2 regions of the Paenibacillus sp. GYB003 genome follow, and region 1 is predicted to be linked to the other one. Evidence: riboswitches for the same ligand, from Rfam matches in the RefSeq annotation. Region 1 holds a riboswitch; the other holds the start of a gene.
What was found. A riboswitch is a leader RNA that binds a small molecule or an ion and turns the genes downstream of it on or off. The one in region 1 is predicted to bind cyclic di-AMP.
Positions count from the first base shown of each region.

Region 2: it holds a riboswitch for cyclic di-AMP, as region 1 does, so the genes downstream of both, PV407_RS12780 (3D domain-containing protein) here and PV407_RS25710 (ubiquitin-like domain-containing protein) in region 1, are expected to answer to the same signal.

Region 1 covers NZ_JARBDC010000081.1:11,785-16,867, reverse strand. The annotation lists gene rsmA (16S rRNA (adenine(1518)-N(6)/adenine(1519)-N(6))-dimethyltransferase RsmA) at 1-624, opposite strand, end outside; gene rnmV (ribonuclease M5) at 602-1,189, opposite strand; gene PV407_RS25710 (ubiquitin-like domain-containing protein) at 1,322-2,461, opposite strand; cyclic di-AMP (ydaO/yuaA leader) riboswitch at 2,738-2,896, opposite strand; gene PV407_RS25705 (ABC transporter ATP-binding protein) at 3,173-3,919, shown strand; gene PV407_RS25700 (ABC transporter permease) at 3,916-5,083, shown strand, end outside.
Region 2 covers NZ_JARBDC010000034.1:99,012-104,094, reverse strand. The annotation lists gene PV407_RS12790 (sensor histidine kinase) at 1-671, shown strand, start outside; gene PV407_RS12785 (polysaccharide deacetylase family protein) at 719-1,744, shown strand; gene PV407_RS12780 (3D domain-containing protein) at 1,772-2,665, opposite strand; cyclic di-AMP (ydaO/yuaA leader) riboswitch at 2,673-2,835, opposite strand; gene PV407_RS12775 (DNA-3-methyladenine glycosylase I) at 2,912-3,514, opposite strand; gene PV407_RS12770 (extracellular solute-binding protein) at 3,661-5,083, opposite strand, start outside.

The DNA.
Region 1 (5,083 bases):
CGCGGAGTCGACGTTCGGCTGCGGAATGAACACGGTCGGCGGCACGATCGCCACGATTTCCGTCTCCGCGTAATACTGCACCGCTATGCTGAGGCTGCCGTATTCTTTCCCTCCCGGCTTGGCGGACATCCGCTCGGCGACTTCGCGCTGAATCATGACGACGATGTATTCGAGCGGCAGCTTGCGGTCCAGCAGCTTCATGATGATCGGCGTCGTCACGTAATACGGCAAATTGGCCACGACGCTGACTTTCGAGCAGCCGGAGAAATGCTCCCGCCACAGCGCGTCCAGATCGATCTTCAGCACGTCGCCGTGGACGACGGATACGTGCGGATACGGCGCCAGCGTCTCCTCGAGAATCGGCAGCAGCCGGCCGTCGATTTCGACGGCCACGACCTTGCCCGCCGCCTTGGCGAGCTGCTGCGTAAGCGCGCCGATGCCCGGGCCGATCTCGAGCACCCCTTTGGCGGAATCGAGCCCGGCGCTCGCGGCGATTTTGTGCAAAATGTTCGCATCGGTCAAAAAGTTTTGTCCGAGACTTTTTTTCAGCGTAAAGCCGTGCTTCCGGATCACTTCCTTCGTCCGGTTCGGGCTGGCTACGTCAGCCGCCTGACGGTCGTTCATCGCGCGTTCCCCCTTCCGGCGCGGCGGACATTCGCCTGTACGCCTCGGCGAATTCCTCTCGCCCGATGCGAAACATCCGGCACCGTTTGTAAAATTGCTTGCCGTTGCAGTAGCCGATGCCGAGCAGCTTGCCCATTTCGAGCCGGCGCGCGGCCGCCTGCGGATGAACGAGCAGGCCGGCATCCATCAAGTCCTCCATCGTAATGCCGGCGCCGTCCGCCTCGTCCGGCCGCATCTCCGTGCGCACATGCTGCAGCGCCCGGACGATCGCCTCCTTCGAGGCGTTTTCCACGCCGATATCTTTCTTCCTCGTCGCTTCCTCCTGCGTAATGAATGCATGCTTGCAGCCGGGCACCCGGGCCGAGACGATTTTGCGTATCCGCTCGCCGGCATGATCCGGATCGGTAAAGATGATGACCCCTCGGCGCTGCTGCGCCATGGCGATGCGCGCGATGACGTCCTCGCCGATCGCCGAGCCGCCGGTTTCGATCGTTTCGGCGTCGACCGCCCGGCGCACGGCAACCGTGTCGTCCCGCCCTTCGACGACGATGATTTCTCGAATCATAACAGTCGGATTTCCTTTCATACGAACAAAAAGAAGAGGGCTCGCCTCTTCTTCGTTACGTGCAAGTTTATTTACAATATACCCGAGTCCGGCCCGCGTAATCAAATCATTTTTGCACGGCAAACCGGCGGTTCAATTCGCGGTCGGCTTTTCCTTGCCGATCACGTATACTTTGTAGCCCCGCTTCATGCCGAACCGTTTGGCGTAATCGGGGTTTTCGAAATAAACGTCGATAATATTGCCTTTCACGGCGCTGCCGGTATCCTCCGCACGGCGGAGTCCGATCCCTTCGATGTAGACCCACCAGCCGATCGGAATCACCTTCGGATCGACGGCGATCGTGCGGCCTTCGCTCACCTTCGTGCCCGAAGCCGTAATTCCGTATTGCGGATGATCGCTCGTTTTGCCCGTGGACTTCGGGTCGATGGAATAAGCCGTCAACGTGACGTTGTTCAAAATTTGCTTATAGGCGAACTTGACGTCGCCCTTCGTCACCTCGTCGATGTTCGGAGAAGCGGCCGACAAGACGACGACCGGATTTTTCGTGCCGAGCGCGACGATCTGGTTAACGCTTTCTTGCGCGACTTTCGTATCGACGACGTTTTCGGCGACCAGCTGGCCGTCCTCGAATACTTTCTCGACCGTTTTCTCGAGAACGCCTTCCTTGCCTTCCGTCACGACCTGCTCTTTGCCCTTGAGCAAATTCGGGTCGTTCTTTTTCACCGTATCGAACGGAATCGGCTCGGTTTGCTCCTCGATCAGCTTCTGTACCCGCACGATCTGGATCGGGGTATTGAACGTGATCGGTTCCTCCTTGGCCGGGGTCAGCTTATCCAGCTCGCCGAGCTCCACTTGAAGCTCCTCGAGCGCTCCCTCGACCGTCTTCGCCACCGTATAGCGCGTTTCCGTCTTGCCGTCGGCCGTCAGCTGAACGGGGACGGCCCGCTCGATGACGAACTTGTCGCCGTGCTTCAGCTTCGCGTCCATGGCGGCCGATACTTTGTCGTACTCGCCCACCGCGATTTGCTGCTCGGCGAGAAAAGCGGACAGCGTCGACTGTCTCGTCTTGAACTGCTTCGTTTCCCCTCCGACGACAAGCTCCACTTGCTTGATAGATATTCCGTACAAAAGCAGTGCAAACATGACTGCCATCACGATCGAAAACAAAGCGCTAAGTAGGATCGGGCGCAAGTTTTCATGCTTCCATCGCATTGCGAAAGACATGCTGGATGATCGTTTTACATGGGTTTCTTCGGTAGGAATAACGCCCACTTCTGCGGTCCTCCTTCATCAGTTCTCGCCGCCATAATGTTACGCATGACTGGAATTGACGCGATCTGGATTCAATTTGGATGATTCGCTTCGCCATCGGTCGGATTGCATGTCGGAGCTGAATGGATGCCGACTTCTGCCAGATTAGTCCGCTTAGGAATATTTTCGATTATCGAACAAAGACCGAAAATAAAAGCCGCGGATGAAGAGGACTCTTCTCGCGGCAGTTAAACAATGCTTATCCCGGTACGGGGCTGCATCTATGCCCGACAATCGTGCCTCTCTCTTCACGCTTACGAGGTTAGCTGACGGGTTCGGACGCGAGAGTCGCCCTATTCAAGCGTTGGAGCCGATCCATATGCCCTCTGCTTGAAATTCACCCCATGAACCTTTGGTTCCCCCGTTTCCCTTACGGAAACTCAGCGATAGGAAGTCGATGGCGGTATTTGGTTTCGAATCATTATGATCGTTATATTAAAGCCTTATGAAAAACCTGTAAAGAGGATGAAAAGCCGGTTTTTTCGCGAAAAAGCGAAAAATGTGTGATATTTCACTTTTTTTGTGAAACAAATCGCTGTTTTTCTTCGTCAGAACCTTTTATGGCTTCGTCTAACGGCCTCTTTTCGCTTCGTCCTCCTCCGGCGGATGCGGATTTTCGGTCAAAAATGGTATGATGGAGAGGAAAGACCGCTTCCGAAACGGAGGTAAAAAATGGATTATACGCTAGAGGTTTCAAATTTGTCCGGGGGCTACATCTGGAACCGCCCGGTCATCCGCGAGCTCGATTTCTCGATAGCGCCGGGCGAAATGGTCGGCCTGATCGGGCTGAACGGAGCCGGCAAAAGCACGACCATCAAGCATATTCTCGGGCTGCTCGCCCCGCAGGAAGGCTTCGTCCGCGTCATGGGGCTGCGGGCGGCCGACGACGCCACCCGCTATCGCGGCTCGTTCGCATATGTGCCCGAGGCGCCGGAGCTGTACGAGGAGCTGACGATTCGCGAGCATTTGCGCATGAGCGCGATGGCCTACGGGCTGGCGGACGACCGGTTCGAGAGCCGCGCCGCGCGGCTTGCCGAGCAATTCGACATGACCGCCAAGCTTGACGCGTTTCCCCAAACTTTGTCGAAAGGGATGCGGCAGAAAGTCATGATCATGAACGCCTTTCTTGTCGAACCCCCGCTCTATGTCATCGACGAGCCGTTTCTCGGCCTCGACCCGCTCGGCATCCGGTCGCTTCTCGATCTGATGGTGGAGCGCAAAAACAAAGGCGCTTCGTTTCTGATCAGCTCGCACATCTTATCCACGCTGGAGACGTATTGCGACCGGTATGTCGTGCTGCACCGGGGTCGAATCGCGGCGAAAGGAACGCTGGGCGAGCTGCGCGAATTCGCCGGCGCCGGCGGGGAAGCGACGCTGGACGAGCTGTTCTACGCGATTGTGAAAGGCGGCGCCTCATGAATCCGGCGAAACGGCTGTGGAAAGACCGTCTTGCCGCGCATACGAGGCTCGTGGCGCGCTATACGTTTTATGCGGGGCAAAGCGGATTTTTTTTGTTTCTGTTCGTCGCATTCATCGTCTCCTCCTATTTGTACGGCCGGACGCTGGAACGTATTCCGGACGATTTTCCATACGCCGTCGTCCTTGCGTGCTGGCTCGCTCCCTTCATGGCCGTCAGCCCGATCCGCACGCTGCTGAAGGAGGCGGATCTCGTCTTCCTGCTGCCGATGGAAGCGCGGATGGGGGCTTATTTCCGTGGCGCGCTGCTGTACAGCTTCGTGACGCAAGGCTTCGCCGCCGTGTTCGCCGTCTCGGCCGGAATGCCGCTGTACCGGCACGGATCCGGGAGCGAAGCGCTGCCCTACGTCGCGCTCGTCTTGTTCGCGCTGGCGCTGAAATTCGCGAACCTGCTCGGCGGTTGGACGGAAAGCTCGTTCGTCCGGGCCGGAAACCGCGCCTCGTTCCGGGCCGCGCGCTGGCTGGCCGACTTTATCGTCCTTTATTCGCTGTACCGGTACGGCTTCGTCGCCGGCGGCATCGCCTTCGTCGCCGCCTTCGCCTTGATGGGGGGGTGGTCGCTGCGGTCGCGAAAGCTGCCCGTCAACTGGCCGTATTTGCGGTTGAAGGAAGCCAGTCATCGCACGACGCTGCTGCTGTTTTTCAACTGGTTCGTCGACGTCGACGATTTGCCGAACCGTGTAAAGCCGCGGCGCCTGCTGTCCCGGCTTGCGAACCTGCTCCCGCTGCGGAAGGACAACGCGTTCCGCTATTTGTACGCGCTGACGCTGCTTCGCTCGGAGCTGTTCGGCATTATGACGAGGCTGACGCTGCTTGCGCTTATCATCCTGCTCGCCGTGAAGGGCACATGGCTGTTCGCGGGCGTATACGCGCTGTTTCTCGTCGTGACGCACGTTCAGCTGTCCGCGCTCGTCCGGTTTCACCGGCATTCCGTCTGGCCGGCGCTTTATCCGATTCCGGCGGCGCAAAGACCGGCGGCGGCCGCCCGGGTCGCGCTGGCGGCGCAGCTTGCGCAAGCGGCGCTGCTGGCGCTGCCGATGTTCCGGCCGGACGTATTCGCGCCGTGGCTGCCGGCTCTGCCGCTGATCGGCGGAGCAGCCGCTTTCG
Region 2 (5,083 bases), on a different contig from region 1:
ACGTATCCCACGAAATCCAGTCCCCGCTCACGTCGATCGGCGGCTTCGCCAAGGCGCTGCGCGGCGATTCGCTCCGCGCGGAGGAGCGCGACCGGTATTTATCGATTATCGAGCTGGAAACGGAGCGGCTGTCCAAGCTGAGCGACAATTTGCTGAAGCTGTCGTCGCTCGATTCGGAACGCCATCCGTTCGAACGAAGCCGCTACCGGGTCGACAAGCAGCTGCGCCATCTGATCTTGGCGTGCGAGCCGCAGTGGGAGAAGAAGCGGCTGGAGATGGACGTCGATCTGGAGGCGGCTTACGTATACGCCGACGAGCAGCTGATGGGCCAGGTTTGGACGAACCTGCTCCATAACAGCATCAAATTTACCCCGGAAGGGGGCGCCGTTCGCATACGGGCCGCAAGCCGGGGCGGTACCGCAACGATCGAAATCGCGGATACGGGCATCGGCATGTCGGACAAGGAGCTGGCGCAGGCGTTCGACCGGTTTTACAAGGCGGACGCTTCGCGCAATCGCGCGCTCGGCGGCAGCGGTCTCGGCTTGTCGATCGTGCGCAAAATCGTCGATATGCACGGAGGCGCGATCCGGATGGACAGTCGGGTCGGCGAAGGGACGACGGTCGTCGTCACCTTGCCGGAATCGGCTTCCAGCGGCGCCCCGAACGGATAATTCCGTCCCGTACAAGCATACTATGCGTATGACGGGAGGGGATGTCCATGAAGCGCATCATCGGCATTGCGCTCAGCTGCTTTATCGCCGCGGGCTGTCAGGCGGCCGTACCCGGACCTGGAGCGGGAGAAGGCGAGGCGGCGCAAAATACGGCGGAATCCGCAGCGGATCGCGGACCGGCGGGCGGCGCCCCCGATCGGCTGCGGCTGGCGGCCGAGACGGCCGAAAGGGAACGGAGCAAGTCCGAGTCGCCGCCCGCGCCTACCCCGCCGGCCCCGGTCGAAACGGTACAGCCGGTTGACCCGGTACCGGCGCCCCAGTCCCGGCCGACGGCCCGAACGAAGCGGTCCGGAGAAGCCAAGGCGCCGTCGGTCAGCGTGCAAAAATCGCAGACGAACGCGGCCGCGGGCAAAAAGCTGACCATTTCGCAGCTGCGTGCGAAATATCCGGACGTGTTCAAAGTAAGCGGAACGTCGAAGGAGAAAAATATCGCGCTGACGTTCGACGACGGCCCGGACGAGCGGTTTACGCCGCAGGTGCTGGACGTGCTGAAGGCTTACGGGGTTAAGGCGACTTTTTTCCTGCTCGGCAAAAAAGCCGAGGCGCACCCCGCCGTCGTCAAGCGAATCATCCGCGAAGGCCATGCGATCGGCAATCATTCTTATCGCCATCCTCTGTTTACGAAGCTGTCCGTCGAGCAGTTCGCGGCGGAAATCGAGCAAACGGAACTAACGCTTAACGGGCTTGCCGGCTACAAGCCGAAGCTGATCCGGCCTCCGTACGGGGAAATCACCGAAGGGCAGCTGCAATGGGCGAACCGGCACGGTTATATCGTCGTAAACTGGAACGTCGACTCGCTCGATTGGAAAAGCCTCGGGGAGCAGCAGGTGTCGGGCAACATCCTGGGCCATACGAAAGCGGGGGCGATCGTGCTGCAGCATTCCGCCGGCGGAGACAGCCAGGATTTGAGCGGCACCGTCAAGGCGCTGCCGTCCATCATCATGAAGCTGCGCGAACAGGGATACGGGCTCGTTACGGTGCCGGAGCTGCTGCATTTGCCGAAAAGCAAGTAAGACGCAACGAAAAAAAAGCCGCCGACCTCAGTCGACGACATACAGCGTAACGTTTTGCAAGCCGAACTTTTTCGCTTTCTCGCGCGAATCCGGCACGAATATATCGACCCGGTTGCCGTCGATGGCGCCGCCGATATCGACCGCTTTGGCCATCATGCCGCCGGCGGGCAAACCGTCGTAGCTGTAGCCGGTCACGTAAACGGTCGAGCCGAGCGGAATGACGTCGGGGTCGACGGCAATCGAGCCGACCTGCAGCGAATTGCCGAAATAGTCTTTGCCGGCGTAGCCGCCGTTTTCTTCGGCGCTGGCCGTGTAGGCGGACGCCACCGCCTTGACCGTTTTCTTCGGCGTAATCGTCGCGCCGGTGACCGTCGTAACGAGATTTCTCGGTTCGGCGGCTTTCGCCGTTTGCGCCGCTTCCGCCGCTTTGCTTACCTTTTTCGGCATGGACGCCGCGACTTTCGGAGCGGCCTTCGGCTCCGCCGCTTTCGCGTCGGCTGCCGCAGGCTGCCGGGCCGCCGCCAACGGCTGAGGGTCCGCCGCGGGCGCCTGAGCGAGTCCGAGCGCAACAGGCTTGATCGCGAACAGATCGTCCGGCGCGGCCGCCGTCAGCGGCTGCACCTCGTATATCGTCGGAACCGCGGCAAGCATGTGCTCGGCGATCGACGTCGGCTCTTTTTCGCTTTCGATCAGCGATTGTACGGCATTGAAATGACTGCGCAATAGCTGCGCTTGAAAATCGGAAAAGTCGGGATTCGACTTGGTCGACATATCGCCGCTTTGCAGGACAAGCGGCGACCAGGGCTGAAGAAGAATCGGATCAACGGGCCGTCCTACTGCCGAAACGGCCGAGCCGGTGATGAAAAACAAAGCAAAACCGCCCGTAAGCAGCGCTCGCTTCCAGGTGTTTCTCCAATGCATATGCGATTCCTCTCCTTTTGTTCGCCTACGAGGTTAGTTGTCGGATTCGGACTGAGGATACAGCCCTACGCGAGAAAAGTCGCGATTCACCCCGAAACGGAAAGCGTCGTTAAACGGCTTGTCCGTAAAAAAAATCCCCCGCACTTTGTGAGCGGAAGCGGCCGACTTGCTTATCCAGCCGTTTCCATTTACCGAAGTTTCGGCTACTTTTAGAAGGCTAACACAAATCGCATACCGAGAAAACCCTCAATTATTGGCAATCGCCCCCTGCGTCGCTTCGGCCAGCTCCCGATGGCGGAAGCACGTCACGACGTGATCCTGCACCATTCCCGTCGCCTGCATCAAGGCGTAGCAGATCGTCGAGCCGACGAACGAGAAGCCGCGCTTCTTCAAATCTTTGCTCATCGCGTCGGAAATCGGCGTCTTGGCGGGCACGTCGGCGAGCTGCTTCCAGCTGTTGCGGATCGGGCTGCCGCCGACGAACGACCATAAATAAGCGTCGAAGGAGCCGAACTCCCGCTGCACGTCGAGAACCGCCACGGCGTTGCGCACGGCGGACCGAATTTTCAGCCGGTTGCGGACGATTCCCGGATTCCCCATCAGCTCTTCGATTTTCCGCTCGTCGTAGGCGGCCACCTTCGCCGGATCGAACCGGTCGAACGCTTCGCGGTAATGCTCCCTTTTGCGCAAAATGGTATACCAGCTCAACCCCGCTTGGGCGCCTTCCAGAACGAGCCGCTCGAACAGGGCGTTGTCGTCGTGGACGGGAACGCCCCATTCCCGGTCGTGGTAATCGATGTAGAGCTGGCTGTCGTTCACCCAGCCGCATCGGACGATAGGCTGCTGCATGACGGAAAATCCCCTTTCGCGAGTGCGTGTTGACAACAAGTATACCATTTGCCGCCATAAAAAGGAAACATACGTTTGCATTGCGACGCAAGCGGCGCCGCGCGGCTCCTTTCGAACCGGCGCGGCGCCGACGGCGGCTGCGGACGTTACTGGTTTTTGGCGGCTTTGATGCCGTCGTTCACTTCCTTCATCAGCTGGGCGCCGCCGCGGGATTTCCATTCCTCGATCATTTTGTCCCAATCGGATATCGGACGCTGGCCGGAAATCATTTTCGTCTGCTCGTCGATCAAATATTTGTCCAGCTCCGTCCCTTTGGACGCCTGCGTTTCCGAGTAGACGAGGTAGGACGGATCGTCGTACGGGTTTTTATTGTACGTCTTCTCCATCTGCTCGATCGTGGCGATAAACGCCTGCATTTCCGGCGAATTGTAAGACGCCTTGGAAAACTGGTTGGCGTCGTCGCTCGGCGCCCACGGCTTCCAAAACTCGTGGCGCTGCAGCATGTATTGGATCGGCGTATTCGATTCCTGGCCCGCTTTCGGCACCGCCTTGCCGTTCACCATGTCGTAGCCGACGCCGTTTCCGCCCATGATCCAGTCGAACTGCTGGTTTTGCGGCGTGCGCTGGTCGAGCGGGATGAACTGGCGGCCGTAATCGAGTATTTCCAAAATCTTTTTCACTTTGTCCGGATCGTTTTTCAGCTTGGCCGAAAGCGTCGTCAGTCCGAAGAAGCCGCGGCCCTTCAAGTTGCCCTGGGAGCCGTCCGGAGCTTTGAAGAACGGGATCGGCGCGACCTTCGCTTTCGGATCGACCTTCAGCAGGCCGGTGTAATAATCTTCGACCATCCCGCTCGGCGTGCCGATGAAAATGCCCGCTTTGCCGGAGTAAAATTCTTTGTTCGTCTGCGCCCAGTTGAGCACGGCGAAATCTTTCGTGACGGCGCCTTCCTTGTAGGCCGCGGTAAGCGTCTCGATCACTTCTTTGCGTCCCGGGCCGATCAAGCCCGGCATATAATTGCCGTCCTTGTCCTTATGATACCAGGCGCCGGACCAATAGGCTCCCATCGCATGGTTAGGGGAGATGCTTTCCCCGAGGGCGAAGCCGTACGTATCGTTTTTGCCGTTTTTGTCCGGATCGTTTTTCGTGAAGGCGATGGCGACGTCCAGCAGCTCCTTGTAGTTCGTCGGCATTTTCAGGCCGAGATTGTCGAGCCAGTCCTGGCGGATCGTTCCGGAGAACGTATACGTCGGCTGGTACATCGGGATGCTGTAAATTTTGCCGTTGACGCGGAATTGATCGTAAATCGTCTTCGGCACGCCTTTGAGCGTCGCGTACTGGTCGATGTATTCGTCGAGCGGCAGGAAAGCGCCTTGTCTCGCCCACTTGTAATAGTTCGAGTCCAAATCTTTGATCGCCACGACGTCCGGCATGTCGCCCGACGCCATAATGACGTTCAGCTTCTCTTTATAGTCGGACTGCAGCACGAACTGGGACTTGATGTTGGCGCCGAATTTTTGCTTGATCGCCTCTACGCCTTTTCCGTTCGGATCGGGGAAAATCGTATAAGCG